3 regions of the Glutamicibacter sp. FR1 genome follow, and region 3 is predicted to be linked to each of the others. Evidence: predicted binding sites of a transcription regulator. Region 3 holds the regulator's gene; each other region holds the start of a gene.
The links. Region 3 encodes LexA, which represses DNA repair genes until DNA is damaged. Its sites were predicted from a motif close to TCGAACANNTGTTCGA; they were not measured.
Positions count from the first base shown of each region.

Region 1: a site for LexA is predicted at 4,472-4,487, ahead of ruvA (Holliday junction branch migration protein RuvA). Genes of this name have one in related genera too.
Region 2: a site for LexA is predicted at 6,927-6,942, ahead of uvrA (excinuclease ABC subunit UvrA). Genes of this name have one in related genera too.

Region 1 is NZ_CP178602.1:1,832,521-1,842,669, reverse strand. It holds gene ACLQ8T_RS08925 (CapA family protein) at 1-738, shown strand, start outside; gene ACLQ8T_RS08920 (DUF6226 family protein) at 744-1,379, opposite strand; gene ACLQ8T_RS08915 (aldo/keto reductase) at 1,421-2,254, opposite strand; gene pdxT (pyridoxal 5'-phosphate synthase glutaminase subunit PdxT) at 2,413-3,024, shown strand; gene ACLQ8T_RS08905 (YebC/PmpR family DNA-binding transcriptional regulator) at 3,028-3,786, shown strand; gene ruvC (crossover junction endodeoxyribonuclease RuvC) at 3,790-4,389, shown strand; gene ruvA (Holliday junction branch migration protein RuvA) at 4,497-5,114, shown strand; gene ruvB (Holliday junction branch migration DNA helicase RuvB) at 5,141-6,190, shown strand; gene yajC (preprotein translocase subunit YajC) at 6,378-6,788, shown strand; gene secD (protein translocase subunit SecD) at 6,849-8,591, shown strand; gene secF (protein translocase subunit SecF) at 8,584-9,552, shown strand; gene ACLQ8T_RS08870 (RelA/SpoT family protein) at 9,790-10,149, shown strand, end outside.
Region 2 is NZ_CP178602.1:2,012,110-2,022,258, forward strand. It holds gene rapZ (RNase adapter RapZ) at 1-611, opposite strand, end outside; gene uvrC (excinuclease ABC subunit UvrC) at 621-2,564, opposite strand; gene ACLQ8T_RS09725 (lysophospholipid acyltransferase family protein) at 2,568-3,239, opposite strand; gene ACLQ8T_RS09730 (HAD hydrolase-like protein) at 3,240-3,944, opposite strand; gene uvrA (excinuclease ABC subunit UvrA) at 4,031-6,901, opposite strand; gene ACLQ8T_RS09740 (hypothetical protein) at 7,131-8,693, opposite strand; gene ACLQ8T_RS09745 (GntR family transcriptional regulator) at 8,805-9,182, opposite strand; gene ACLQ8T_RS09750 (MBL fold metallo-hydrolase) at 9,262-9,921, shown strand; gene ACLQ8T_RS09755 (GNAT family N-acetyltransferase) at 9,945-10,149, opposite strand, start outside.
Region 3 is NZ_CP178602.1:1,079,217-1,089,365, forward strand. It holds gene miaB (tRNA (N6-isopentenyl adenosine(37)-C2)-methylthiotransferase MiaB) at 1-803, shown strand, start outside; gene miaA (tRNA (adenosine(37)-N6)-dimethylallyltransferase MiaA) at 808-1,710, shown strand; gene dapF (diaminopimelate epimerase) at 1,743-2,678, shown strand; gene ACLQ8T_RS05180 (class I SAM-dependent methyltransferase) at 2,749-3,354, opposite strand; gene hflX (GTPase HflX) at 3,683-5,344, shown strand; gene ACLQ8T_RS05190 (ATP-dependent DNA helicase) at 5,337-7,334, shown strand; gene ACLQ8T_RS05195 (glycoside hydrolase family 76 protein) at 7,479-8,525, shown strand; gene lexA (transcriptional repressor LexA) at 8,582-9,301, opposite strand; gene ACLQ8T_RS05205 (LysM peptidoglycan-binding domain-containing protein) at 9,560-9,913, shown strand; gene ACLQ8T_RS05210 (histidinol-phosphate transaminase) at 9,994-10,149, shown strand, end outside.

The sequences.
Region 1 (10,149 bases), 750 kb from region 3:
ACTGCCACCAATCACACGGTCGATGCCGGTACGGCCGGAGTCGAACGAACACTCGATGCGCTGGAGTCCAATGGGCTGTTTGCGACAGGCTCCTACCGCAACGAAAAGGACTCCGAAAAACCGTCCATCCTGGAAACAAACGGGGTGAAGCTCGGGGTAGTAACCAGCACTTACTCGCTTAACGGACTGCCGGAAGCAGCTCACTGGCAGGTCGATACCGGAGTGGATGCGCAGGAGCTGATTACCCGGGGCAGGGAAACGCGCAAGTCCGGAGCGGACATCGTGGTGGCAGCCGTGCACGATGGAGCTGAATACACCACCGAGCCGACCGCCTCGCAAAGAAAACTCGGCCAGGCCCTGGCAGAATCTGGCGTCTTCGATTTCATCTACATGCACCACACCCACTCGGTCCTGCCCATTGAGAAGCACGACGGAACCTGGATCGTCTACGGTTTGGGAAACTCTGTGGCCAAGCATGCAACGCCGACCATTCTCAACCGCGAAGGCATCAGCGTGAAGGCAACATTCACCCAGGACGAACCTGGCGAATGGGAGGTCAGCAACTTGCGGTGGGTTCCGCACCAGTTGTCGAACGGGCCGGTAGCGTGGTGCCAAGTCTTCAACGCTGATGGATGCGTTCCGGAAGCTGATGGGCAAGCGTCCCTGAAGCGCAGTGAAGCCACCGTGAATGCCTATGGCGCCTTTGAGGATGGACTGCAGGCGTGGACGCTGGACTGAGCTAGCTAGCGTCTGGGCCACGCTTCCCATGCACCGTTTGGAGGCAGAATCGCTTGCGCTTTGGCCAGCTGGGCCGGCGATATGTCATCGAGGCCGCCGGATTGCTCACTGAATCCCGTCTCCTTGGCAACGAAACGATGCACGAGGCGGCCAGCGCCGATATCCAAGGACTCGCGAAACGCGCCGGACACGGCTGCCCCCACCTGGGCTTCCAGTTCCTCGATCATCTCGGGAACGTGTTCATCGCAGGCGTCGCAACCGCAGGTCGGGAAAACCGCGTGGTAAAGCGCACCGAGCTCCAGATGCACCCCGGGAAAGGTCGTAAGGATCATGCCCAATGGAGCGCAGCGCGAATTCACCGGAAGGATCCGGACAGAACTCACCACGGTGTCCGGCGGAATCCGCAGTTCGGCGGCCAGTCCGAGATCATCGAAGCAGCGCACCTCGAATTGCTCCTGCATCCAGCTCAGCAACGCCCGGGCTACCTGCTGCACGGGAGCAAAACGTTCCGGATGTTCGGTCACCGAATAACTTTCACTATCCGGCTCCCCATTCCAACGCTCGCCATAGGGGATTGGGGTATCGAGCTCGTCGACGTACTCCGCGAATTTAATGTCTGGCCGCTTGTAGCCCCTGAGCATGCTCGGTTCCTCCTGTTGCGTCAAACCATGGCAGTAAGGGCCTAATGCCCGAATTCGTCCGAATCGGTGAAGGGGCCGGCTCCGGTATCCATGGCATCGATGGCGGCCATTTCTGCCTGCGTGAGGTGGAAATCGAAAATATCCAAGTTCTCGCGCTGCCGCTGGGGATCGGCCGATTTCGGTGCGGCCGCACGCCCGGACTGGACATGCCAGCGGAGCGTCACCTGCGCGCTGCTCTTCCCATGCGCCCCGGAAATTTGTGCCAGAGTCGGATGTGAAAGGAAGTCGGACTTCTGCCGTCCCAATGGGGAATAGGCTTCGGTCCGCACGCCATGCTCCGTATTGAAAGCTTGCCATTCGGCGCTTTGACGCTCCGGATCCACCTGGATCTGGTTCAGCGCCGGCCTGTGGCCTGCTTCCAGGATGTTCTGCAACTGGTATGGCTTGAAGTTCGAGACTCCGGCAGCTCGCATTTTCCCTTCGTCTACGAGCATTACCAGCTCCGTGAAAGCTTCGACGTAGGTGTCCTGCTGCGGGTTTGGCCAGTGGATCAGGAACAGGTCCACATAATCAAGGCCGAGGCGGGCCAGGGAATTCTCTAACGCCTGGCGCACTCCCTGGGCCGAATGCCACTTCTTGTTGAACTTCGTCGTCACGAAGAATTCATCGCGGTCAAGCCTGCTCTGCGCCAAGGCCTGGCCGACGGCGTCCTCGTTCTCATAGTTCTCCGCCGTGTCCACGCGGCGATAGCCGACGTCAAGGGCCGAACGAACCGCGGTGACCGCCTCCTGGCCGCGCATGGGCCACGTGCCCAAGCCAACGGAAGGCATGCTCACGCCACCGGCAAGTTCGAAGGAAGAAATATCAGCAATCACGTTCCCGAAGCTACCAAGCTTCACGGGCTGCCGGGAGGTTGCATCGAAGAATTCACGACACACCGGGAAACAAAACCGGCGCAGGGCATCCATGGGTTTAACGTTGTTTCGGCGCATTTCCGTGCCGCCAGCCACCGAACACCATGAAGGTTACAACCATGCCGAAAATAGGCGTCCTCGCGCTGCAAGGGGATTTCCGCGAACATCTGGCCTCTTTTGAACGGCTTGGGCAACGTGCGCAAATGGTGCGTACAGTCGAGGATTTGGCGCAGGTCGACGCGCTGGTGCTACCCGGCGGCGAGTCTTCCGTAATTGACCGGCTCTCCCGTAACTACGGGTTGGCCGATCCCATCAAGGATCGCATTGCCGAAGGGATGCCGGTCTACGGCTCCTGCGCTGGAATGATCATGCTGGCCGATCGCATTGAGAATCCTGCAATCGCGCGGGATGGCGCGGTCCAGCAAAGCTTCGGCGGCATCGACATGACGGTGAAGCGCAATGCCTTCGGGCGCCAGGTCGACTCGTTCGAGCACCAGCTGGACTTCAACGGGGACACTCTCGAAGCGGTGTTCATCCGCGCCCCGGAAGCCGTGCAAATCGGCCCGGACGTCGAGGTGATCAGCACCGTTCAAGCCGGGCCGAATGACGGACAGGGTAGAATTGTTGCAGTACGCCAGGGAAAATTGTTGGCAACCAGCTTTCACCCGGAAGTCACCGGCAGCACGGCTATCCATCAATTTTTCATCAATCTCACGCGAGGAGACGCTTAAAGCATGTCAGGCCACTCCAAATGGGCAACTACCAAGCACAAGAAGGCGGCGATCGACGCCAAGCGCGCCAAGGCCTTCGCCAAGTTCATCAAGGGCATTGAAGTTGCAGCCCGTGCCGGCGGAGCCGACTTGTCCGGCAACCCGGCGCTGGAACTTGCCGTCAGCAAGGCCAAGAAGAACTCCGTGCCGATCAACAACATCGACCGCGCGATCAAGCGTGGCGCTGGCCTGACCGGTGAGGTCGTCGACTACACCGAGATCATCTACGAAGCACGCGGCCCGCAGGGCTCGGCGCTGCTGATCGAGTGCCTGACCGACAACAAGAACCGCGCTGCCTCCGAGGTTCGCGTGGGCATCACCCGCAATGGCGGCACCGTCGCCGACCCGGGATCGGTGGCCTACCTGTTCAACCGCCAGGGCGTCGTGCGCCTGCCCAAGGGTGAGCTGACCGAAGACGACCTGCTGATGATCGTGCTGGATGCCGGTGCTGACGAGATCCTGGACGAGGACGAGAACTTCGCCATCGTGTGCGATCCTTCGGACCTGCGCGCGGTCGCAGCGGCGCTGGACGAGAACGATATCGCCTACGAATCCGACGAAATGGAATTCCTGCCGTCGATGAAGGTGGACCTGGATGTCGACGGAGCCCGCAAATTCCTGAAGCTCTACGACGCGCTGGAAGAACTGGACGACGTCCAGGGCATCTACACCAACGCAGATCTCTCCGATGAGGTTCGCGCCGCATTGGACGAAGAGCAGTAGGGCTTGGCCTTACGTGTTGTCGGCGTCGACCCCGGCCTGACCCGTTGCGGTCTTGCAGTGGTCGACGTCGCTGCAAACAGGCAAGTTTCGCTGGTGGACGTCACCGTCGCCGGCACCCCGCCGGGCACCCCGCTCGATGCCCGGCTCTTGACGATCGCCAACGCGATCGAGGCGTGGCTGGACCAGCATCAGCCCGACGTGCTCGCCCTGGAACGCGTGTTCGCTTCGGCGAACGTCTCCACGGTGATCGGCACCGCCCAGGTCACCGGCGTGGTGATCACCGCAGCGGCACGACGCGGCATCCCCGTCGCGCTGCATACACCGACGGAGGTCAAGGCAGCGGTGACCGGTTCCGGCCAAGCGACCAAGGCGGCGATCGGCAAGATGATTGCCAAGATCTGCCGGCTTGATGAACCGCCAAAGCCAGCCGACGCCGCTGACGCGGTGGCCCTGGCGATCACCCATGGCTGGCGCGGTGCGGCCACTGGCTCGAACGCCTCGGCCTCTGCAGTGCATGCCGGCGGGTCCTCGCAGCTGACAGGTGCGCAGCAGGCATGGATCGCCGCCGAAGCTTCAGCCAAGCGGCGCGCGGTGCGCCGCTAGTCGGCGGCCGGGAAATAACCTCGACCCACCGGGAAACACGGCGGATCGATATTCGTAGGTATCTTCGATAAACTGGGTTCGATCGAACATACATCCCAAGGAGTGGCATGATCAGCTCATTGACCGGCACCGTACAGGCGGTAGCCCTGAACACCGCGGTGATTGACGTTAACGGCTTCGGAATGCTGGTCAACGCCACCCCCGGAACGCTGTCCGGCCTGCATCAAGGGCGCAAGGCAACAGTCTTCACCTCCATGGTGGTGCGCGAGGACTCGATGACCCTTTTCGGCTTCGCCACCGCTGAGGAGCGCGATGTCTTCGAGGTTCTGATCTCCGTATCGGGCATCGGGCCGCGCACCGGACTGGCCATCCTGGCCGTGCATTCTCCTGAAGAAGTGCGCATCGCGGCGAACACGAAGGACACCGCCGCATTCACCAAGGTGTCCGGCATTGGCCCCAAGGGCGCCAGTCGGATCGTGCTGGAACTGAACGGCAAGCTGGTCCCGACGGGCGCGCCTGTTGCGCCGGTGTCCGGCGGCGATACCGCCAGCGTCTGGGAACCGCAGGTGATCGAGGCGCTGACCGGACTGGGCTGGAGCGAAAAGGATGCAACGAGCACCCTGAAATCGCTGTCCAAGGCCGATCCGGATGTCGTAGCCACAGGCAACGTCGCTGAAATCCTGCGTGCCGCGCTGCGCAGTATGTCCAGCGGAACCCGCGTCTAAGCGGTCTGCGAGAGGATCGACTTTTCATGAATGACTCCACCGGGCTCACGAACGCCGGCAGCGAACCCGAAGAACGGGTCATCGAAGCTGCCCTGCGCCCGCGGAACCTTGACGACTTCGTCGGCCAGTCCCGGGTGCGCCAGCAGCTCTCGCTGGTGCTCGAAGCGGCCAAGATCCGCGAACGCACCGCGGACCACGTACTGCTCTCGGGTCCGCCAGGGCTGGGCAAGACCACCTTGTCGATGATTATCGCCGCTGAGATGAACGCGCCATTGCGCATCTCATCCGGCCCGGCCATCCAGCACGCCGGCGACCTGGCTGCGATCCTCTCCTCGCTGACCGAGGGCGAGGTGCTGTTCCTCGATGAAATCCACCGCATGTCCCGGCCCGCCGAGGAAATGCTCTACATGGCAATGGAAGACTTCCGCGTAGACATCGTCGTCGGCAAGGGAGCTGGCGCTACCGCGATTCCCCTGGAGCTGCCGCCCTTCACGCTCGTCGGGGCCACCACGCGCGCGGGCCTGCTGCCCGGGCCGCTGCGCGACCGCTTCGGCTTCACCGGGCACCTGGAGTTCTACGCGGTCAAGGAACTCGAGCTGGTACTGCGCCGTTCGGCCATGATGCTGGATCTGAGCGTGACCTCAGCTGCGTTCACCGAGATCGCAGGGCGCTCCCGCGGCACCCCGCGTATCGCCAACCGCCTGCTGCGCCGGGTGCGCGACTGGGCCCTGGTGCACAAGCTCGAAGAGATCGATGCCAAGGCTGCGGCTGCCGCCCTGGACATGTACGAGGTCGATGCGCGTGGACTGGATCGCCTGGACCGCGGTGTGCTGGAAGCATTGTGCACGAAATTCGGCGGGGGACCGGTGGGCCTGTCGACCCTGGCTATTGCCGTGGGTGAAGAAACCGAGACCGTCGAAACCGTCGCCGAGCCATACCTGGTGCGCGAAGGATTGATGGGCCGGACTCCTCGAGGACGTATCGCCATGCCCGGGGCCTGGGAGCATCTGGGCTTGGCCATGCCCAAGGATGCCATCTTCGCCAGTGCGCAAAGCTATGAAAACGATGAGGATTAGGCAAGCATTACTTCACTGCCCGCGTAAATGGCCTGCCGGTTCACCGTGACCCATTAGACTAAAGACGCCCGACCTGTGCCCATTTCAGGGTAAGGTGGGGCGTCTTTGCTGTTTCGCGCCAGAAAATGGCGCAGCGGCATCCCAGAACTCCAGATCAAATCGCAACGAATCGTTAGCAGGTACATACGTGAATCCTCTCGTAATCGCACAGGCCGCTGGTGGCGGCTTCAACCCTTCGCTGATCCTGATGGTCGCCCTGTTTGCAGTGCTGATCTTCATGATGTTCCGCGGCCGCAAGAAGCAGGCCGCCCAGCAGGAGAAGCTGAAGAACAACACCGTGCCAGGCGCCAAGGTGATGACCAACTCGGGCATCTTCGGCACCGTCGTCGGTGTAGACGCAGAGGATCGCGTACAGGTTGAGGTTTCGCCAGGCGTGGTGCTGACCCTGCACCGCCAGGCCATCGCCACCTTCCTGGACAAGGATGCGGCAGCCCCGGCCGCTGCCGACGAACCAGCAGCACCCTCCAACGCAACCGAAACCCCGGAAGAGTCCCTGCGTCGCTTGAACGACGAGGGCAAGGACGAGCGAAACGCCTAAGTCCCGGGCAGCATAGCGGTGGCCTGAAGGCCAAGCCACCCGAATCAGAAAGCACATTAGATGTCATCAATCAGACCTGTTAAACAGGCGCGCAAAGCGTTGCTGTGGTTGCTGGTCGTCTTCATCATCGCAACCGGAGTGTTGGTGGGTGGTGCGGTGAACGGCAAAACCGGATGGGGGCCGAAGCTGGCCCTCGACCTCGAAGGCGGCACCGAGATGATCCTGGCCCCTCGGGTCCAGGGCGACGAGGCGATCAACCAAGAGCAGCTGGACCAAGCGGTGGAGATCATCCGCCAGCGCGTGGACGGTTCCGGTGTCACCGAATCGGAAATCACCACCCAGTCCGGACGCAACGTCGTGGTATCGATGCCCGGTACCCCGGACCAGACCACCCGCGATTTGATCCAGGCCTCGGCCAACATGGAATTCCGCCCGGTGCTGATCACCGGTGGCTTCGCGGCCACTCCGAAGGAAGACCGGACCCCCAAGGAAGACCTGCCAAAGCCTAGCGGCAAGCCGGAGAATCCATCGGATACCAACTGGATCACCCCAGAGCTGTTCCAGGAGTTCGAAGGCTACGACTGCGGGGCAGAACTCAAGGATCGCGGTGGCGAAGCCGCCGACCCAGACAAGCCAATGATCTCCTGCGACCGCGAGATGGGTGTCAAGTACATCCTTGGCCCGCAGGAAATCTCCGGTGACATGATCAAGGACGCCTACGCCCAGTTGGCCCGCGGCGTCAATGGATCGGTGACCGGCGAATGGGTCGTCGTTATCGAGTTCGACGCCGAAGGCACCAAGCTCTTCGCCGATACCACCCAGCGTCTGATTGCCCTGCAGGGGTCGCAGAACCAGTTCGCTATCGTGCTTGATGGCGAAACCATTTCGGCGCCAACCACCAATGCAGTGATTTCCGATGGCCGCCCGCAGATCTCCGGCGGCTTCACCCAGGATAGCTCGCAGGCGTTGGCCGAGCAGCTGAAGTACGGCGCACTGCCAATCAGCTTCGACATCCAGTCCGAGCGCCAGGTTTCCGCAACTCTGGGTGCTGACCAGCTGACCGCTGGCCTCATCGCCGGCATCATCGGCCTGGTTCTGGTCTTCATCTATTCGCTGTTCCAGTACCGGGCTCTGGGCTTGGTGACCATCGCGTCGCTGCTGGTTTCCGGCGTGCTCGCCTATCTGGCGCTGGTGCTGCTGGGCTGGGGCATGAATTACCGCCTGTCGCTGGCAGGCGTCGCCGGCCTGATCGTTGCAATCGGCCTCATCGCCGACTCGTTCATCGTGTACTTCGAGCGCGTGCGCGATGAGCTGCGCGAAGGCAGGCCGCTGGCAAGCGCCGTGGATATCGGCTGGAAGCGCGCCAAGCGCACCATTCTGGCATCCAAGGCAGTGAACGTGCTGGCCGCAATAGTGCTCTACATCGTTGCCGTGGGCAACGTACGAGGCTTCGCCTTCACCCTGGGCCTGACCGCCATCATCGACCTCATCGTCGTGTACGGCCTGACCCACCCGACCTTGGTGCTGCTGGCACGCACCAAGTTCTTCGCCAACGGCCACCCGATGTCGGGCATGGATCCATCGTTGCTTGGCGTCAAGCCGCTGTACCAGGGCGCGGGCAAGGTTCGCCGCTTCGATGAGAATGTTGCGGCAAATCGCGGCAAGAAGAATGCGAAGGCATCGACTGAGGCATCGAAGCGCATGACCATTGCCGAACGCCGCCGCGCACAGGCCGAGCAGTCCGCTGGCTCGAACGCGTCTGGCAGCACGCAGGCCAAGGCCCAGGAGGAGAACAATGAATAAGCTAGTCACTTGGGGCAACGAGCTCTACACCGGCAAGCGTTCCTACCCGTTCACCTCCAAGCACCGCTTGTGGTTCCTGATCGCCGGCATCCTGGTGATCCTGTCCATCCTGATCCCGGTGGTCAAGGGCGGCTTCAATCTTGGTATCGACTTCCGCGGCGGTTCTGAATTCACCGTTTCGGATGTGCAGAACACGGATATCTCGATTGGCGAAGAGACAGTCAGCTCGGTGGCTTCGGGATCTGAGGCAACGGTGACCAATATTGCTCCGGGCACCATGCGCGTGCAGACCGAGCGTTTGAGCGATGACCAGACCCTGGCCATTGCCGATCAGCTCGCGAAGAACTACGGCGTCAGCAGCGACGAAGTCACCAGCAACTTCATCGGCCCGACCTGGGGCGAAGACGTTTCACGCCAGGCACTGTTTGGCCTGGTCGTCTTCGTAGTCCTGGTGGGCTTGCTGATGGCAGCCTACTTCCGCACCTGGAAGATGTCGCTGGCAGCGATCGTCGGCCTGATGGCAGTGGTGATCGTGACTGCGGGCATCTACTCGCTGACCGGTTTCGAAATCACGCCGAGCGCGATCATCGGCTTCCTGACCATCCTGAGCTACTCGCTGTATGACACCGTGGTGGTTTTCGACAAGGTCCGCGAAAACACCAAGGACTACACCCAGCAGACCAAGCGCACCTTCGAGCAGCTGGTCAACCTCGCGGTGAATCAGACTCTGGTCCGCTCGATCAACACCTCGGTTGTGGCCGTGCTGCCGGTGGCCGCGATCCTGTTCATCGGCTCCTACTTGCTGGGAGCCGGTACGCTCAAGGACCTGTCTTTGGCGCTGTTCGTCGGCATCATCGTCTCGGCCCTGTCGACCCTGTTCGTCCAGGCACCGATGTTCCACTGGCTGCGCCACAAGGACGAGGACGTGGTTGCGCACGACAAGAAGATGGCAGCGCTCTAACGCAATCTGAAGTCTAGAAAATGGTGCCCCCGGCAGATGCCGGGGGCACCATTTCGCTTAAGCTGGAAGATGCGTAATTAGTTGTCACCGTGCGAACGTGCTATAACGTTTGAACTAAAGAAGGTGTTTTTCAAGTGCACGGCCACCGGTGATCTGGCGGCCCGAAACTACCGATGGATTTGACCGGGCTCCATTCAGGCTTCGGGACAATTCCAACGGCAACGGGAAGGAGCGGGCATGGCGAATACGCCTAACCTGAACAATTCGAAACGACGCTCTATCTCTCGTTTGGTGCGCTTTGCAGGCCGGGGGAGCACCCCGAGCACATCGCCGACTCTCGAACCGCTGCTGCGCACGGTCAAGTCCAAGCATCCGAAGGCGGATCTGGATTTGCTGGTCCGTGCCTACGAGGTCGCAGAAAAATATCATGAGGGCCAAAAGCGCAAGAGCGGCGACCCCTATATCACGCACCCGGTCGCGGTCGCCACGATCTTGGCAGAAATGGGCATGACCGGTTCGATTCTCGCCGCTGCCTTGCTGCATGACACGGTCGAAGACACCGAGTACTCCCTCGAGTCGGTGAAGAAGGAATTCTCC
Region 2 (10,149 bases), 930 kb from region 3:
TGGGGGTTGGGAATGAAGCGGACGTCTGCCACGTAGTTGGCGTCTGCCGGCAGGCCGTACTTGAAGCCGAAGCTCATGACGTTGATGCGCAGGATGATCGGCCCGGATTCGCTGAACAGCTCATTGACTGCACGCGCCAAGTCGTGCACCGACATGGTCGTGGAGTCCAGGATGATTTCGGCGGCTTCGCGCAATTGGTCGGTGATTCCACGTTCGCGCTTGATGCCGTCGACGATGCGGCCGTCGTTCTGCAGCGGGTGCGGCCGGCGTCCCTGCTCGAAGCGGCGAATCAGCACCTCGTCGCTGGCATCCAGGTAGACCAGCCGGAATTTCACTCCGCTGGCCGTCAGGTTCGCCAACGCGTCGCGGATCTCCGGGAACATTTCCTTGGAGCGCACGTCCATCACGACAGCCATCTTCGGAATGGAACCCTGCGAGCGGCTCATCATCTCGGTCAGGGGTCCGAGCATGGCCGGTGGAAGGTTCTCCACCACGTACCAGCCCTGGTCTTCCAGAGCATGCGCGACGGTGGTGCGACCGGCACCTGACATGCCTGTCACGATCACGAGTTCGGACTCAGGGGGTTTTACTGCTTCATACTCAGCGGTCATATCACAAGGCTAGTCGACAATTTCGCCGGTAGTCATATTCACACCGGTTAATGAAGCGTCTTCTAGGGACTCTTTGATGGAAGTAGCAAGTTTTTCACCGACGCCGGGCACTTCCATCAGTTCGGCGACGCTTGCGGCCCGGATCTTCTTCATCGACCCGAAGTGCTTGCGCAGGGCGGCCTGCTTGGCCTTGCCCAGGCCCGGGATGGCATCCAGATCGGAAGCGATCATCGATTTGGCCCGCTTGGCCCGATGGAAGGTGATCGCGAAACGGTGGGCCTCGTCACGAAGCCGCTGGACCAGATACAGCGAGGCGGAAGCTCGCGGCAGGATCACCGGGAACGGATCATCCGGCAGCCACAGTTCCTCCAGGCGCTTGGCCAGGCCGACGACGGGAATATCATCGATTCCCAGATCGTCCATGGCCTTTTGCGCGGCGGCCACCTGCGGCGGGCCGCCATCGACGACCACCAGGGAAGGCGGGTAGGAGAATTTCTTCTTTTCCTGCTCGCCGGTGGCTTCATCCACTTGCCCGGTGGCGAAGCTCGTCGGGTCGACCTTTTCCTTCAGGTAGCGGCTGAAGCGGCGGTAGATCACGTCGTACATGCTGGCGGTATCGTCGCGTGCGGCGTCCCCGGTGATGGAGAACTTGCGGTACTCGCTCTTCTTCGGAAGACCGTCCTCGAAGACCACCATGGAAGCGACCACGTTAGTTCCCTGGGTATGCGACGCGTCATAGCATTCGATGCGCAGCAGCGCCTGCTCTGCTCCCAGGGCATCCTGCAGTTCCTGCATGGCCAGCGATCGCGTGGTGATATCGCTTGCGCGCTTCGATTTGTGCAGACGCAGCGCTTGTTCCGCGTTCTCCACAACGGTAGTTGCCAAAGCCGCCTTATCGCCCCGCTGGGCGACGCGCAGGGAGACCTTGGATCCGCGCAGCTCGGTAAGCCAGGTGGTGACATCCTCGATGTCTTCAGGCAGTGCCGGAACCAGGATTTCCTTGGGAATCCGGTCTGCGTGATCGGCGTAAATCTGGGTGAGCAGCTGCTCGACGAATTCTGCGTCGGTGGTATCTGCGACTTTTTCAACGACCCAGCCGCGCTGCGAGCGGATGCGGCCGTCGCGGACATGGAAGACCTGCACGGCGGCTTCCAGCTCATCGCCATGGATGCCGAAGATGTCGGCTTCGGTCCGGTCGTCAAGGACCACTGCGTTGCGTTCGAAGACCCGGTTCAAGGCAGCGATGTCATCGCGATAGCGGGCGGCCTTCTCGTATTCGAGCTCCGCGACGGCTTCCTGCATCTTCACGGTCAGCGCCTTGGTGAACTTGGTCGCCTCGCCGCCCATGAAGGTGCAGAGGTCATCGGCCAGTTGGCGATGGTCTTCCTCGCTGATCCGTCCGACGCAGGGAGCTGAGCACTTGTCGATGTAGCCCAAGAGGCACGGACGGCCCGAGGCTTCGGCACGCTTGAACACGCCGGGTGCGCAGCTGCGCACGGGAAAGACCCGCAGCAGCGTATCGAGGGTTTCGCGGATGGCCTTGGCCGGATAGAACGGGCCGAAATACTTCACGCCCTTGCGCTTGTCACCGCGCATCACCAGGGCGCGCGGGTACTTCTCATTGAGCGTGACAGCCAGGTACGGGTAGGTCTTGTCGTCGCGGAAAACGATATTGAACCGGGGGTTGTATTCCTTGATCCAGGAATACTCCAGCTGCAGCGCTTCCAGCTCGGACCCCACCACGGTCCATTCCACAGACCCGGCGGTGAAGACCATCGCCCGGGTTTTGGGCGTGAGCCGATCTGGGTTGGCGAAGTATGAGGTCAAGCGGTTGCGCAGGACCTTGGCTTTGCCGACGTAGATGACCCGGCCGTGTTCGTCGCGGAAACGGTACACGCCCGGTTTCGTGGGGATGTCCGAGGTCTTCGGACGGTAGCTTGCCGGATCAGCCATGGCCTATTTCGCGTCCGGCGGCAGCTGGTTGTAGGAATCGACGCGTTCCTGGCCGGACAGTTCGGCGATCGCATCCACTATCCGGTCTGTGGCCTGGCGGCGCTGCGGCAACGGGTGCTTGCGTCCCAGCTGGTCGAAGTACAGCGGCTCGCCATAGTGGATCTGGAATTTGGCGGGCTTGAAGCCCTTGGAGCCAGCAGGCTGCAACTTCTCCGTGCCGATCAGCCCGACCGGGACCACTGGCACACCGGTGGTCAGCGCCAGCCAGCCCACGCCGGTGCGTCCCCGGTAAAGCTTGCCGTCGCGCGAACGGGTGCCTTCCGGGTAGATTCCGATGCCTGAGCCGCCCTCGATGATTTCCACCAGCGAGTCGAGCGCCGCCACGGAGGCCGCCTGCTCGCCACGCTGCACCGGGATGGATCCCACGGATTCGAAGAAGGTCTTCATCATCTTGCCCTTCAGGCCAGGAGTGGTGAAGTATTCAGCCTTCGCGAAGAACGCCACGTCGCGCGGGGTCAGCGCCTGGATGATCAGGGAGTCGAAAAAAGACAGGTGGTTGGAGGCGACAATGAAGCCGCCTTCTTTCGGGACGTTCTCCAGCCCGGTCACTTCCGCACGGCAGACGCCGTGGATGATGCCCCGAATCGACGAACGGGTCATGGTGTAGATGCTCATCTACTTTGCACCTTCCTGCATGAAGTCTTCGTCGAAGTTAATGGTGTTTGCCCGTTCCGCGCCGAGCAGCAGCACGGCCAGATCCCGGGCGGTCACGGCTATGGCGTCCGCCTGCTGCAGTTCATCGCCCTGGGCAAAGCCCCAGGCGACACCGATGGATGCCACCGAATTCTCGCGGGCGGCATCCCAATCGTAGTGACGGTCCCCCACCACGACGCTGCGCTCCGGGTCCAGCTGGCCGTGTTCCAAAGCCTTGGCGACGATGTGCGTCTTGCTCGAACCCATGCTCCCGTGTTCATCCGCATTGCCGTGAATCGCGTCGAGATGCTCATCCAGCCCTTTTCGGGCGATGAGCTGGCGCGCGATGTTGATCGGCTTGGCCGTGGTCACCGCGACGTGGATCCCGGCCGATCGCAATGCGTCCAAAAGCGGCACCATGCCCGGGTAGATCACCGATTCGGCCATGCCCGTATCCGCATACCGGGCGCGGTAGGCGGCAATGATGGAGCCGATGTTATCGTCGGTGACCCCGTCGAGCGTACGCAAGCCGATTTGCAGGGGCGGGCCCACCAGCGCCTCGACCCGGGCTTCGCCCGGATCGGCCAAACCATGGGAGGTCACCGCGTGGCGGATACCCGAAGTGATGGCACCGGCAGGGTCCACGAGGGTCCCATCCAGATCAAAGAGCACACTTGTTACCGACATATTCACCTAGCCATCTTCCCATGAAGCGGACGCGGGTTAGCAATCCATAACTGAAATTGCATATGTCGAACATTCTCTGCGAGGCATTACAGGATCTCGGCGAGGAACTTTCCGGTGTGCGAATCGGCCACCTTGGCCACCTTCTCCGGGGTGCCAGTGGCCAAAATCGTGCCACCGCCCGAACCGCCTTCCGGACCCAAGTCGATCACCCAGTCCGCCGACTTGATCACATCCAGGTTGTGCTCGATGGTCAGCACGGTATTGCCCTTGTCGACCAGCCCCTGCAGCACCTTGAGCAGCTTGCGGATATCTTCGAAGTGCAGGCCGGTGGTCGGCTCATCCAGGACGTAGATCGAGCGGCCATTGGACCGCTTCTGAAGCTCGGCAGCGAGCTTCACGCGCTGAGCTTCGCCGCCCGAGAGCGTGGTGGCCGGCTGCCCCAGGCGCACATAGCCCAGGCCCACGTCCACGAGCGTGCGCAGGTGGCGGGCGATCGGGGTGAACGCGCTGAAGAATTCGGCGCCTTCGGCAATCGGCATGTCCAGCACGTCGGCAATGTTCTTGCCCTTGTACAGCACCTGCAGGGTCTCGCGGTTGTAGCGGGCGCCATGGCAAACCTCGCACGGCACGTACACGTCGGGCAGGAAGTTCATCTCGATCTTCAGCGTGCCATCGCCCGAGCAGGACTCGCAGCGCCCGCCCTTGACGTTGAAGGAGAAGCGGCCCGGCTGGTATCCGCGCAGCTTCGCCTCATTGGTCTCTGCGAACAGCTTGCGGATGTGGTCGAAAACGCCCGTGTAGGTGGCAGGGTTCGATCGCGGGGTACGGCCGATCGGCGATTGGTCCACGTGGACCACCTTGTCCAGGTGCTCCAGGCCCTGTACACGGGTGTGCCGGCCCGGCACCTGCTTGGCACCATTGAGCTTATTGGCCAGCACCTTGTAGAGGATGTCGTTGACCAGGGTGGACTTGCCCGATCCGGACACGCCGGTCACCGCGGTCAGCACGCCCAGGGGGAATTCGACCGAGATGTTCTGCAGGTTGTTCTCGCTGGCTCCGACCACCTTGAGCTTGCGGTCCTTGTCGACCTTGCGGCGCTTGGCCGGAATGTCGATCTGCTTGCGGCCCGAAAGGTAGTCGCCGGTCAGCGACTTCGTGTTCTGCTTCAGGTCTTCCAAGGAACCGGAATGCACCACTTCGCCACCGTGCTCGCCGGCGCCCGGGCCGATATCCACGATCCAGTCGGCTTCGGCGATGGTGTCCTCGTCGTGCTCCACCACGATCAGCGTGTTGCCCAGCGAACGCAGGTGCAGCAGGGTGTCGATGAGCCGGCGGTTGTCGCGCTGGTGCAGGCCGATGGACGGCTCGTCCAGGACGTAGAGCACGCCCACCAAGCCGGAGCCGATCTGAGTGGCCAGGCGGATGCGCTGCGCCTCGCCGCCTGACAGGGTGCCGGCGGCGCGTTCCAGGGTCAGGTATTCCAGCCCGACGTCCAGCAGGAACTTCATGCGCGCGTCGATTTCCTTGAGCACCTGCGCGGCGATCTGCGCCTCGCGTGCGCTGAGCTCGATCGAGGAGAGGAATTCCGCGGCACTGCGCAGGTCCATGGCGGAGACCTCGGCGATGGAGCGCCCGCCCACCAGGACCGAGAGCGATGCCGGGTTCAGTCGCGCGCCGCCGCAGGTAGGGCACGGGATCTGGCGCATGTACTGCTCGTAGCGGTCGCGCGCGTGGTCGGATTCGGTCTCCTGGTGCTTGCGGTGCACATAGGAGATGACGCCCTCGAAGCCGGTGGAGTACTTGCGTTCGCGGCCGAAGCGGTTCTTGTACTGCACGACCACCTTGTGGTCCTTGCCGTTGAGGATCGCTTCGCGGGCGGCGGCCGGCAGGTCCTGCCAGCGGGTGTCCATGGTGAAGCCGAGCTCATTGCCCAGGCCCTCGATCAGCCGGTTCCAGTATTCGGTGGTGGCCTTGCCCAGCGACCATGGGGCGATCGCGCCCTCGGCCAGGGTGACCTCGGTGTCCGGTACGATCAGGTGCTCGTCGACTTCCAGCTTGGTGCCGATGCCGGAGCAGGCCGAGCAGGCACCGAACGGGTTATTGAAGGAGAATGTGCGCGGTTCGATCTCATCGATGGCCAGCGGGTGCTCATTGGGGCAGGCCAGGTTCTCGGAGAACGCGCGCACGCGCTTGGGGTCATCCGCGTCCAGGTCGACGAAGTCGGCCAGCACGCGGCCTTCGGCAATGCCCAGGGCGGTTTCGATGGAGTCGGTCAGGCGCTGGCGGGCGTCTTCCTTGATGGCCAGGCGGTCCACCACCACCTCGATGGTGTGCTTGACCTGCTTGGCCAGCTTTGGCGGATCGTTCAGCTGGATGGTTTCACCGTCCACCCGGGCACGGGCGAAGCCCTTGGAGGAAAGCTCGGCGAACAGGTCGACGAATTCGCCCTTGCGCGAGCGCACCACCGGGGCGAGGATCTGGAAACGGGTCTTCTCCGGAAGCTCCATCAGCTGGTCGACGATCTGCTGCGGCGTCTGCTTGGAGATCGGTTCGTGGCAGATCGGGCAATGCGCACGGCCCACACGCGCCCAGAGCAGGCGCATGTAGTCGTACACTTCGGTAATCGTGCCCACGGTGGAGCGCGGGTTGCGGCTGGTCGACTTCTGGTCGATGGACACCGCTGGCGACAGGCCCTCGATGAAATCCACATCCGGCTTGTCCACCTGGCCGAGGAACATGCGGGCGTAGGCTGAGAGCGATTCGACGTAGCGGCGCTGGCCTTCGGCGAAGATGGTGTCGAAGGCCAAGGAGGATTTGCCCGAACCGGACAGGCCGGTGAAGACGATCATCGCGTCACGCGGCAGATCAATGTCCACGTTCTTCAGGTTGTGCTCGCGGGCCCCCTTGACGACCAGGCGAGTCAGATCTGTTCTTTTGCTCTCTGCAGTAATAGCCACGAAGCAATACTAATCGAAAACTGCTTCGAATACATGTACGAATGGATGCAACTCACAGTTAAATCTGCAAACCGCTGATCCGGCGCTCGGAGAGCGCGCCAGGCCAGCGCCAAAACAAGTCCAAGCGCTGGACTGCCAACAAGGTACTGCCCGCGAATGACTGCTGGGCTGTTCGCTCGCGGGCAGTCCGCCGCCTCCATTCGGCACCCCAAGCACAGCGCCGTGGACTCTACTTATCGACGGATTCCGGGGCTGGATCGGTGGCAGACGGCATGGTGTAAGCGGTCAAGCCCTTTTCGCCTTCCAGGACCACGGTGGCGCCTTCCTGGTAGCCGGCCCGCTGGAATTCGGCGAACAACGGCAATTGATCGCTCTTTTTGCGAGTGTCGCGGTCGCAGGACTGGACTGTCGTTGCCGGCAACAGGTTCGCGGTGTCCTTGTCATTGCCCGAGCGTTGCACGTCGACACCTTCAAGTTCCATGGTGCACAACACGGTCTGCCCCAACCCTTGCTCGATGCCGACGGCTTTCCCGCTGTCGATGTCGACGACCTGCGCGCCTTCGGCTAGCGGCAAGACCACTGACTTGTCACCGGCCAGGAATTGCTGCTGCAAGCGCAGTTTCTTCACCAGTTCATTGTCGGCCATATCCGGCATGGGGAAGCTCCACTTTTTCTTGCCGCTGTGGACATCGATGCCGACGAAATTTCCCTCGAAGTTCTTGATGCCGCCGAGCTTGGCAGTGCCATCATCTTGGGCATTGACCTCGGCAGTACCGGAATTGATCTGGCAGGTCACCAGGGTGCTATCGGTGTGAACGCCGTACAGATCGAGGATGCCCAAGCAGGAGTAATCCGCGCCGGGCAACGACCAACGGCCATCGCCGGTCTGCGGGTCAAGCCCCACCAGCATGGAATCCGTTGCCATATCCCACTCGAAATCCCCCCCGCCGAGTTCAAACTGGTAGAAGGTGCGATTGCCGGAGCCCACCAATGTACTTTGTTCCCCGTCGAAGGTCTCCCAAGCCCAGCCTCCGCCCGTGGAGTAGTGCTCATCGTAGATTTCTTCGTAGTCCTTGCTCCACGCCAGAGCTCCCTCATGGGCATAGCTCAGGACCGATCTGCCGGATTCCTGGTCGCTGGAGATGGAAAGCCCTTCACCGAGGTAGTAGTCCCCGAGATTTTTCTTCGGATCAGGCATTTCGCTGGCCTTCTTTGCCTTCTTCCAGCTGTTCGAATGCCAGTCGTAGTAGTAGTCGGCAATGTTCCCTCCGGTGTCGGGGCTGGCCGCGATCGTGCACCAGCTGTTGTCGCATTCAGTGGGGCGATCGATGTTGTAGAGGGATCCCGGATCCTTGGATACCCGCTGCCCGGTTTTCAGGTCGAGCACCGCGGGCCGCACCTTATCCTTCTCCACCAGCTGCAGCAGTGACACGTATTTCTTGCCATTGTTTTCCACCACGCTGACCTCGAAGGCAATGCCGGATGGCGTGTTGCCGACTCCGGACTTCTCCTTCCAGATTTCTACTCCGGTGGCCAGGTCCCGGGCTACGAGATAGGGAGTCTTGCCGTCCAGCGTGTAGGCGAGCACGATACTCTCAGCCTCGTCGACGTGGGCTTCGGAGAGCAGTTTGTCCTTGCTCGTCCATGCGGCCTGCACTTGTTCCTGCCCCAGATCCCGCACGGGCTGTTCGGTCTCAGTGGCGGAGCATGCGGCTAGCGTGCCCAAGAGCAAGGTGGCCCCGAGGGCGGCAGCCAGCTGTCGGTGGCGGTTCGTGGTGCGCAATGCTTTCATGGGCGGACTCCCAATTGTCTTGTTCTCATTCTCAGGTGCTGACGCGTGATGTGCGTTGTGTTGCGTGCAGTCGACCAGAATCGCTGCTGGGATGCGGTCGATGCGGACGTGTTATTGGGGCAGCGAGCTGAAAGCTGCCCTGAGGTACTTCACAGCGGTGTCCTCATCCACCGACCATTGCTGCGAGATCCGCGCCAGGTCTGCGGCGGCATCGCTGACTTCCTGCTCGGCCCGGTCCTCGGCGGCCTGGATGACCGTGCCGTGGCGTCCGCGGGTGACGACCGCGCCCTGGAGTTCGAGCTCCTTGTACGCCTTGGCCACGGTATTGACCGCCAAACCTAGGGTGCCGGCGAGCGCGCGCACCGAGGGGAGCTTGGTGCCCGGAGCAAGCTTGCCCTCGGCCACTGCCGACAGGATTTGCTCGCGGACTTGCTGGTACGGGGCCACCGTGGATTCCGTGTCCACGCGCAGGAAGGGCAACTCGGTCATGCGATGTTCCGTTTCGTCGTGTGCTTCATGTCTCTCGAGCCTATCGTGTGGCGGACCGGTTTCACCGTAGTCTGGAGGAATGAATGAACTACAGCTAGATGACTTCAGTGTTCGCTGGATTTCGGTTTCGGACATGTCCAACAACGTCTACGTCGTGACCGACAAGGCCAGCGGACAGCAAATACTGATCGACGCCGCGGATGAATTCCCGGCCATTCAGGACTTGCTGGCAGCGGCTGCGGCCGACACGCCGAAGGGCGAAGTGCAGGTCGCCACGATCGCCACGACCCATCAGCACTGGGACCACGTCCGCGCCCTGTCCGACGCAGTGGCCGCTTACCCGGTCCCTACCTATGCGGGGGCCGATGATGTCGCCGGCATCCTGGAAGAATCCGGCATGCAGGTGGCGCACCCGCTCTCCCATGGCGATCAAATCCAGTTGGGCGAGGTCACGCTCGAAGCAATCCACCTGCGTGGCCACACCCCTGGCTCCATTGCATTCGCGCTCGCGGATTCTTCCGGACAGCACATCATCCTCACTGGGGACAGTCTTTTCCCCGGAGGCGTAGGGAATACATGGAAGGATCCAGAGCGTTTCGCGTCGCTTTATGCCGATGTCACTTCCCGGATCTTCGATCGGTTCCCGGATGAGACGGTGATCCTTCCGGGCCATGGTGATGGCACCACGCTGGGCGCCGAACGCCCCTCACTGCCCGAGTGGCTGGAACGCGGCTGGTAGGAGCTTGCAGCAGCTGCCACCGGCTATTTAGTCGGCGGCAGCGGCTGGTAGGACAACAGCATCCGCCAGTCGCTTCCCAGAAAGTTGTTGGCGAACCCGTGGCGTTCGTAGAAGCGCCGAGTTGCGGTGTCGTCCTCGTCCACGTTGATATGCAGTTCCAGGCTTCCGCGCAGCGCCAGTTCCTGCAGCAGGCAGTTGACGAAGGCCGAGCCGATGCCCCGGCCACGC
Region 3 (10,149 bases):
AAGGACTGGAACGCGTGCGCTTCACCAGCCCGCACCCGGCGGCCTTCACCGATGACGTCATCGATGCCATGGCGGAAACACCTAACGTGATGCCGCAGCTGCACATGCCGCTGCAGTCCGGCTCGGACAAGGTGCTCAAGGACATGCGCCGCTCCTACCGGTCCAAGAAATTCCTCGGCATCCTGGACAAGGTCCGCGAACGCATCCCGCATGCGGCAATCACCACCGACATCATTGTCGGCTTCCCGGGTGAAACCGAAGAAGACTTCCAGGCCACCCTCGACGTGGTTGAAGCGTCGCGGTTCTCCTCGGCCTTCACCTTCCAGTACTCCAAGCGTCCGGGCACCCCGGCAGCCGACCTGGACGAGCAGCTTCCCAAGGCAGTGGTGCAGGAGCGCTATGAGCGCTTGACGGCGTTGCAGGACCGCATTTCCAAGGAGGAGAACGCGAAGCAGCTGGGCCGTACCGTGGAAGTCATGGCCACCGAACAGTCCGGACGCAAGGCCGAAGAGACCCACCGTCTCTCCGGACGCTCGCAGGACCAGCGCCTGGTGCACTTCTCGGTACCTGAAGGTGCCCAGGCCCCGCGCCCTGGCGACCTGGTAACCCTGCCGATCACCGAAGTGGCGGCATTCCACCTGATCTCGGATCCCACCGTGGACCAGTACTCCCTGCGCCGTTCTCGCGCCGGGGATGCGTGGGACCGGGCGCAGGCCGAAAGCTGCGGGGTTCCAGCACCGGCGGCCAACGGATCGAAAGGCCGCACGAGCTTGGGCATGCCGACGTTGAAAGTGCGCAGCTAGCCATATGGCCACTTCGAACCTGCCGGTGATTGCCATCGTCGGCCCCACAGGTACCGGCAAGTCGGACTTGGCCATCGCCGTGGCGCAGGAACTGGGCGGGGAAATCGTCAATTCCGATGCCCTGCAGTTCTACCGCGGCATGGACATCGGCACCGCGAAGCTGCCGGTGAATGAGCGTGGCGGCATCGAGCATCACCTGCTCGACACCATGGGCATCACCGAGGAAGCATCCGTTGCCGCCTTCCAAACCGAAGCCCGCGACCACTTCGCCCAAATCCGTGCCCGCGGCAAGGTTCCGGTGATGGTCGGGGGCTCAGGGTTGTACGTGCGGGCGGCCCTTGATGTGATCGATTTCCCGCCGACGGATCCAGAAGTCAGGAAACGGCTGGAGGCCGAGGTCGAGGCTCAAGGAGACGGACCGCTGCGCCGCCGGCTGGCCGAGGTTGACCCGGTATCTGCAGCACGCAATCTTGACTTGCGCCGCGCGATCCGCGCCCTTGAAGTACACGAGATTTCCGGTCGGGCCTTCAGCTCCTTCATGCCGCAACGCGAGTATGCCGCTCCGGCAATCCAGATCGGCTTGAACTACGACCGCCAGGCGTTGCATGAGGCCTTGGAAACCCGCGTGCACAAGATGGATTCCTTGGGATTTGCCGCGGAAGTCGAGGGACTGCTCGGCCAGGGATTGCGCGAAGGCAAGACCGCCTCGCGCGCCATCGGCTACCAGCAGTACATCGACTTCCTCGACGGGCAGATCACCCGGGACGAAGCCATTGACCAGACGGTCATTGCCACCCGCAAGTTCGCGCGACGCCAAATCACCTGGTTCAACGCAGATGAGCGGGTCAACTGGCTGAACCCGCTGGAACCTGGGCTGCTGGAAAAAACACTGCAGATCATCGGCTAGCCAACGTACGAACGAAAACTCTAGGAGCATTGATGTACCGCACCGAATTAGGTCAGCTGGCCGGACAACGTTTCGCCAAGGGCCATGCCACCGGCAACGACTTCGTGCTGATTGCCGACCCGGAAGCGCAGCTGGATCTCAACGCCGAACAGGTGGCCGCCCTGTGCCACCGCCGCTTCGGCGTTGGCGGCGACGGGCTGATCCGTGCCGTGCCCACCGCCAAGGTTCCCGGATACGAAGGGCAGTTCCTGGAGCATCCCAAGGCCTACTGGTTCATGGATTACCGGAACAACGATGGGTCCATCGCCGAGATGTGCGGCAACGGCGTACGCGCCTTCGCTCACTACCTGATTGCCGAGGGGCTCGTGAGCCTCCAGGTCGGGCAAAGTTTCCAGATCGGCAGCCGTGCCGGCGTCAAGGAAATTACCCGACTCGCTGATGGCTACGCGGTGAACCTCGGCCCCTGGGGATTGATCTTCGAGCAGGAAGCCGCCGAAAAATCGGTGGACTCCATGGTCAAGCCCAGAGGCTGGGAGCAGGCGCTGCCGGCCTTGAGCATCGCCATGGGCAACCCGCACACCGTAGTTGCCTTGCCAGACGTCCAGATGCTTGAAGAACTGGACCTGTTCCAAGCCCCAGAGGTATCTCCGGTCCCTGCCAACGGCACCAACGTGGAATTCGTGGTTCCTTCCGAGCCGCTGATCGAAGAGGACGGGGTTGCCCAGGTCCAGATGCGCGTCCATGAACGCGGGGTCGGCGAGACGCTCTCATGCGGTACCGGTGCGTGTGCGGCCGCGGCAGCCGTACGCTACTGGGCCCGCAGCACCGCGCTGATCAACCAGTGGGCTGTCAAGGTGCCCGGCGGTGTCGTCGGCGTTGAATTCCGTGGCAATGCAGAGGGCGGCGAAGATACGATCCTCAGCGGCCCGGCAGACCTGGTTGCCCGCGGGATCATCGGTTCGGAGTAGACCAGATCGGCTCCACGGCAAAAATCGCAGAATGGCTCGGCGAGCTATTCTGCGATTTTGCTTTTTGCAATCAGGCCGGACGCGCTACCTTCAGCACGCGGAAGGCCTTGGCGGTCGCTTCACGGGTGATCTTCCAATCCGAGGGAAGCTGCTCAATCAGCCACTTCTGCAGCGAATCGCTGCCCAGGTTCTTCTGCACCACCATCCATGCCTCGCCACCCGGGGCCAACCGCGGCAACCACAACATCAGCAGTTCATGCAGGGCATCCTTGCCGATGCGAATGGGCGGGTTCGACCAGATGGTGTCGAATTGCAGGCTCGGATCCACGGACTCAGGGGTGCCGACAACCACGTTGGACAAGCCGAGCGCCGCGGCATTCAAGCGGGCCAGGTCGATGGAACGCTCATTGACATCCACGCCGTAGACCTCGGATTGCGGGGACTGCTCGGCGGCGGCCAGGGTGATGGGCCCCCAGCCGCACCCGATATCCAGAATGCGTCCGCGAGGGGTTGGCACGTACTGCAGCAGCACCGCCGTTCCCTTGTCCAGACCGGCGGGGGAGAAGATTCCCGAGGCAGTCTGCACCTTGCGCAACGAGCCGTTGAGCTCGACTTCGATGGTGCGCCGTTCATCTGCCGAGGCCGGGCTGGCGGTGAAGTAGTGATCCGAGGTCATAGGCAAAGCTTATCGCCCGGTACGGATACCCCAAAGATCAACGTCGGCAACGTGAGCAAGGCGATATGGGCGTGAGCAGATATCACTGATAGAGTTTTCCCTATGACTTTCATTTTCGTCTAATACGTAGCCCTCTTGGTTACCCGCGGTTCCACAAGCTGGCCGCGCAGTTCCTGCGCGCCCACTTGCATGAATCAGCAGACGGCAAAGTCATTTCCCAATACCTGGCAGTTCTTCTTTCCAGAACCCCCGCACACGCCTTTGCTTACCGGTAACCATGCATTCACCTGTCTGCCCATAGACCTTTACTCCTTGCAAAGGACCACGAATGTTTGATGAACCAACCGAAACTGAACGCGCCACGTCGCAAAGTGGGGTCCACCCGCACTATTCTGGAAAGCGAAGTACTTCTAAGGAGACCATGACTAACTCCGAGTCACACGAGCACGATTCGGCATCGATGGATGATGCCCAGATCCAGGCCGCCATCGATCGAATTCTCGCAGCCGATGATGCGCAGAGCCCGCAGGTTCAGCACTTCGGCGAAGAAGAGAATTCCATTTTCGCTGGCCAGGCTACTGCACTGAACCGTTTTTCCTCAGGCCTCAGCAATTTCGACGGGGACCAGGAAGATCTGGAGGATCGCCGCGCGCTGCGTCGCGTCGCAGGCCTGTCCACGGAACTGGAAGACGTCACCGAGGTTGAATACCGCCAGCTGCGCCTGGAACGCGTCGTGCTGGCGGGCATCTGGAGCGATGGTACCGTCGCCGACGCCGAGAACTCCCTGCGCGAGCTCGCCGCCTTGGCGGAGACCGCAGGTTCCGAAGTCCTCGATGGCCTGGTGCAGCGCCGCAGCAAGCCGGACCCTTCGACCTTCCTCGGCTCGGGCAAGGCCGAAGAGCTGCGCGGAATCGTTGCGTCAACGGGTGCCGATACCGTGATTGTCGATGCAGAGCTGGCGCCATCGCAGCGCCGTGCCCTGGAAGATATCGTCAAGGTCAAGGTTATCGACCGCACCAGCCTGATCCTGGACATCTTTGCGCAGCATGCCCAATCGCGCGAGGGCAAGGCCCAGGTTGAACTGGCCCAGCTCGAATACCTGCTGCCGCGTCTTCGCGGCTGGGGCGAATCGATGTCCCGCCAGGCCGGTGGCCGCGTAGGTGCCGCCGGTGGCGGCATCGGCTCGCGTGGACCGGGTGAAACCAAGATCGAGATGGACCGCCGCCGCATTCGCGACCGCATGGCGAAGCTGCGCCGCGAGATCAAGGCCATGAAGCCTGCCCGCGAAGCCAAGCGTGCCAGCCGCAAGCGCAATGCGGTTCCAGCCGTGGCCATTGCCGGCTACACCAACGCCGGCAAGTCATCGCTGCTCAACCGCTTGACCAACGCCGGGGTGCTGGTGGAGAACGCGCTGTTCGCTACCCTGGATCCAACCGTCCGCCAGTCGGCGACCGAGGACGGGTTGACCTACACGCTGGCCGATACCGTCGGCTTCGTATCCAACCTCCCGACCCAGCTGGTGGAAGCCTTCCGATCCACGCTGGAGGAAATCGCCGATTCGGATCTCATCCTGCACGTCGTTGACGGGTCCCACCCTGATCCCGAAGGGCAGATCCAAGCCGTGCGCACCGTGCTCGGCGAAGTCGACGCGTTGAACATTCCAGAGATCATCGTGGTCAACAAGGCCGATGTGGCTGACCCGTTCGTTATCGAACGCATCCGCAACCGGGAATCCAACACCGTGGTCGTCTCCGCGCACACCGGTGAAGGCATCCAGGAGCTGCTCGAAAAGATCAGCTCATCGATTCCACGCCCCGGCATCCAGCTTGAGGTGCTCATTCCCTACAACCGCGGGGATTTGATCGCCAAGCTGCACCAGAGCGAATCAGAGATCTTGGAAAGCGAACACCTGGAGGAGGGCACCCGGATGATCGTCAAGGTGCGCGATTCCCTAGCTGCAGAGTTGGAGACCTTCAACCTTCATGGATAAGCAAGAGCAGGCCCTGGGGCTCCTGGAGGCCGCGGTCACTTCCATGGGCGGTGCCATGCGCACCGGCCAGCAGGAAATGGTCAAGCATGTGGTCAGTGCGCTGGAAGATGAAAAGCACTTGCTGGTGCAGGCAGGCACCGGCACCGGCAAGTCGATGGGCTACCTGATTCCGGCATTGGCCCACGCGCAGACCAGCGCCAAGCCGGTGATCGTCTCCACCGCGACCTTGGCGCTGCAATCGCAGATTGTCGGCCGTGACGTGCCGCGGTTGCTCGAATCGCTCAAGGGCAAGCTCTCGCGCCCGATGGATGTGGCCCTGCTCAAGGGACGCTCGAACTACCTGTGTCAGTACAAGCTCGGCGGCGGGTACCCGGATGACGAAGGCACGCTTTTCTCGATGGATGAGCCGGCAGCTCCTGCCGGCACCACCTATTCGCCGTTGGCCAGCGAGGTCATGAAGCTGCGCGAATGGGCTGAAGAGACCGAGACCGGTGACCGCGATGAGCTGGTGCCCGGGGTCAGCGACAAGGCGTGGAAGCAGGTCTCGGTTTCGGCCATGGAGTGCTTGGGGTCGCAGAAGTGCCCGATGGCGGATGAATGCTTCTCGGAGATGGCTCGCGCCCGTGCCGGGGAAGCGGACGTGGTCATTACAAACCACGCCCTGCTGGCGGTATCGGCCTTCGAGGGGCTTTCGGTCCTCCCGGACTTCGAAGTCGCGATCATCGATGAGGCCCACGAACTGCAGGACCGCGTGACCAGTTCGGTTTCCGGGGCGCTCTCCGCACGCATGGTGCTCACCGCGGCTGGCGGCGCCAAGCGCCATTGCGGAGTGAACGTGGACGAGATGGTCAAGGCGGCGAACCGCCTGGAAAAGTCGTTGACCGGCGTGCCCACGGGGCTGCTGGAACATGGCCTGCGCGAAGACATGGGCATCGCCCTGAACGACATCGTGGAACAGGCCCGGCTGGCGTTGGCGCTGTCCAAGCCCGAAGCCAATGCACCGGCTGACGGCGGGCGACAGACCGCCCGCTCCCAGCTGCAGTCGGTGATGGACGATGCGATTCGCATGCTCGAATCCGAAGAGCGCCGCGAGGTGCTGTACACCACCCGTCCGCGGGAGTTTGTCGAAGGCCGGGGATACGTCGAAGCTGACGAGACCCAGCCAGCCACGTTGAACGTTGCCCCGTTGTCCGTTGCCGGCAAGCTGCGCGAAGGGCTGTTCGATGGGCGCACGGTCGTCTTGACCAGCGCTACCTTGGCTATCGGTTCGCAGTTCGATTCGGTCGCAGGCTCGCTGGGCTTGATGGGCGCCGGGGCTCCGTCCTGGACTGGCGTGGACGTCGGCAGTCCCTTCGACTACCCGAAGCAGGGCATCCTGTACGTAGCCAAGCATCTGCCCAAGCCGGGCCGCCAACTGGCTGCGGAGACGCTGGATGAGATCGAGGATCTCATCAAGGCCTCCGGCGGCGGTGCACTGGCTCTGTTCACTTCGAAGCGCTCCGCCGAAGAAGCGGCAAGCATCTTGCGCGAACGCCTGGACGTGGACATCCTGTGCCAGGGCGAGGGCAGCATGAAGTCGCTGGTCGAGCAGTTCAGCAGCGAACGTGACACCTGCCTGTTCGGAACCATGACCCTGTGGCAGGGCGTTGACGTGCCAGGAGATTCCTGCCGACTGGTCATCATCGACAAGATCCCGTTCCCGCGCCCGGACGATCCGATCTCCAAAGCCCGTTCCGAAGACGTGGCCAAGCATGGCGGCAACGGCTTCATGCAGGTGGCCGCCACCCATGCGGCGATTCGCCTGGCCCAGGGCGCTGGACGCCTGATCCGTTCGGTCGGGGACAAGGGCGTGGTGGCGATCCTCGATTCGCGCATGGCCACTGCACGGTACGGCAGCTTCTTGAAAGCAACCCTGCCGCCGATGTGGCCGACTGTCGACAAGAAGGTCATTGCCGGTGTTCTCCAGCGTTTGAACCCGGACGGTAAATAGCCGAATCATGGAGCATGAACTTGAGCTGTCCTTGGACTGAGGGCAGCTCAAGTTCTTTATGCCCTATCTGCAGGATGCTCGGCGATGCACTAAGGTCTGTGACAAGAACTGATGCCGCGTGAATCGAAAGGCACCATGGAGTCCATGCAAGAATTGGCACACCAAGCCGCCATCGACACCCATCAGCGTTTCGGGCGTCGCCTCTTGCGGCTGCCCGGAACCTGGATTGGGCAAAGCTACAGCAGGGCGCACCGGTTGCGCGACGGAAGCATGCTCAGCGATCTCAATGGCTGCGCGCACCCGTTGTCGGAGTGGAACTATTGGTGGCAGGCGCATTATCTGGATGCCATCATTGATGACGGCCACTCCTATCTGGCCGCAGGCGACGCGGAATCGGCGCGTGCCGAGCTGGCCCGGGCCAATCATCTGTTGCGTGGCATTCGAATTCGCAACTTCGGGATGCTGCCCAACTACTTCTTCGACGATATGGCGTGGCTTGCCTTGGCTAGCGGCCGTCTGGCGCAGTTCACGCTGGCCGTGACGGGAGAAGGAAACCACGCTGCTCAGACTGCAATGCGGGTGCTGGGAGAACAGCTTCAAGCTGGCATGGACGAGGTGCTGGGCGGCGGCCTGTACTGGTCGAAAAAACGGGATTTCAAGAATACGCCGGCCAATGCGCCGGCGGCCCTGTTCTTCGGCCGAACCGGCCAGGAGGACACCGCACGGCAGGTCCTCCAATGGCTGGAGAAGAACCTGTTCAGCGCCGAGCGTGGGCTGTATCTGGACGGGCTGCGGTTGACCAGCCAGGGGCACACGATGGAGCCAGCGGTCTATACCTATAACCAGGGCACGGTGCTAGGCGCGTTGCTTGAGCTTGGCGAGCCGGCCGATCTGGCTCACGCCCAGGTGCTGATCGATGCGACCACGCACTCGCTGTCTTCCGCTGCCGGAGTACTCGCGTTCAACCGCGGGGGAGACGGGAATCTTTTTGCCGGAATCCTGTGCCGGTATCTGGCTCTCGCCGCGAAAGATCACCGCTTGGAAGCACCAAGCAGGGAGCAGGCCAAGGATCTGGTCAAGGCAACTGCAGGCCATCTGACCGACCAGGAACCACGCCGGCTCTCGGCGGCAGTCCAGCGCTGGATGATCTTCGCCGCGGCCGCCCAGATCGAGCTTGAGGCCGGCGACTAGCTGATTAAACGAAAATTGCGCTGGTGCCAAGCACCAGCGCAATATCCACACGAAATCTAGAGTGAGCGCATGACCGAGACGACCCGTCCCATGATCTTTGCTGCATCACCCAAAATCGGTTCGTAGCGCGAGTTCTGCGGAAGCAGCCAGGTATGCCCATCACGCTGCCGGAAGGTCTTGACGGTCGCTTCCTCGTCCAGCAGGGCTGCGACGATGTCGCCGTTGTCTGCCGTCTGCTGTCGGCGGACAACTACCCAGTCGCCGTCGCAAATCGCGGCGTCAACCATTGAATCGCCGGACACCTTGAGCATGAACAGTTCGCCGTGGCCCACGAGCTGACGAGGCAACGAGAAAACATCCTCGACGGACTGTTCTGCCAGGATCGGACCGCCAGCAGCAATACGGCCAACCAGCGGAACCATGGTGGTGTCAGCAGAAGTGCTCAGTTCAATGATCTTGGCGTCTTCGCTGGCAGCCGGCTCGACCGGCTCCGAGGCCTCGGCCTTTTCGGCATCGTCGGACAATTGCAGTGGCAGCAGGATTTCCATCGCGCGCGGACGGCGTGGGTCTCGACGGATATAGCCGAGCTTTTCCAACTGGCTCAACTGGTGGGTCACGCTCGACAGACTCTTGAGTCCGACAGCGTCGCCAATCTCACGCATCGATGGCGGATAACCGTTCTTGCCGATAGACCGCTGGATCGTCTCCAGGATCTTCTTTTGGCGAATCGTCAGCGAACGTGCATTCGATCGGGGAGTGCGTTGTGATGCTGACATGAGATTTTGCCTTCCCTAGCAATCATTCGAAAGTTTGCGTGTCCAAACTGTCGGAGCTAGATGGTGAGATGTTTTCATTGCTCGTCTACTTCGAAATCTTAGTAGATAAGCGAGCTTCTTTCAAAGATTTGTTCGAAAACTTCTGGACAAGTTCCGCGAACCTCTGTTAGAACAGATGTACGAGGTTCGAACAAGTTTTCGAATCCGTACTTTCGAATAAAAATTCGCATCACTTGAATTTCTTGAGGAGACAACGTCATGGCTACCGTCGCACTTGACTCAGATCAGACCCAAGCGCCGCTGAAAATCCGCATCAACCGCCGCGGTTGGGCTGTGCTGGTGGGGATGCCCGTTTTCGCACTCACGATCGCTGCTGCTTTCTTCTTCTCCATGTTCGCCTCTGACGCGCATGCCGCGGCAGAAGATCCTGCTGGGGTTGGAACCATCGATGTCACCGTGATCCCCGGGGATACGCTATGGAGTTTGGCTCGCGACTATGCCACCGGTTACGACGTGACGTCCGCAGTTGGCCACATCGCGGAGCTCAACGCCTTGGACGGCAGCGAAATCCAGGTTGGAGATACCTTGTCGATTCCGGTCCTTGCCGGTTAGCTTCCCCCGCTGGCTAGAGTTTGTTACCTGCAGCCGTAGCGGATTCACTGGCGGGCTCGCTGCGCACGTAGACTTGATGCGTGAATGACCGCAGTGAACTTTTGAGTCAGCTGCCCTTGCGTGAGAATCTCCGCGGGCTATCCCCTTATGGCGCACCGCAAATTGACGTGCCGATCCAGTTGAACGTCAACGAGAACACCCATCCGTTGCCACCGGTAGTCGTAGACGCCATTGCC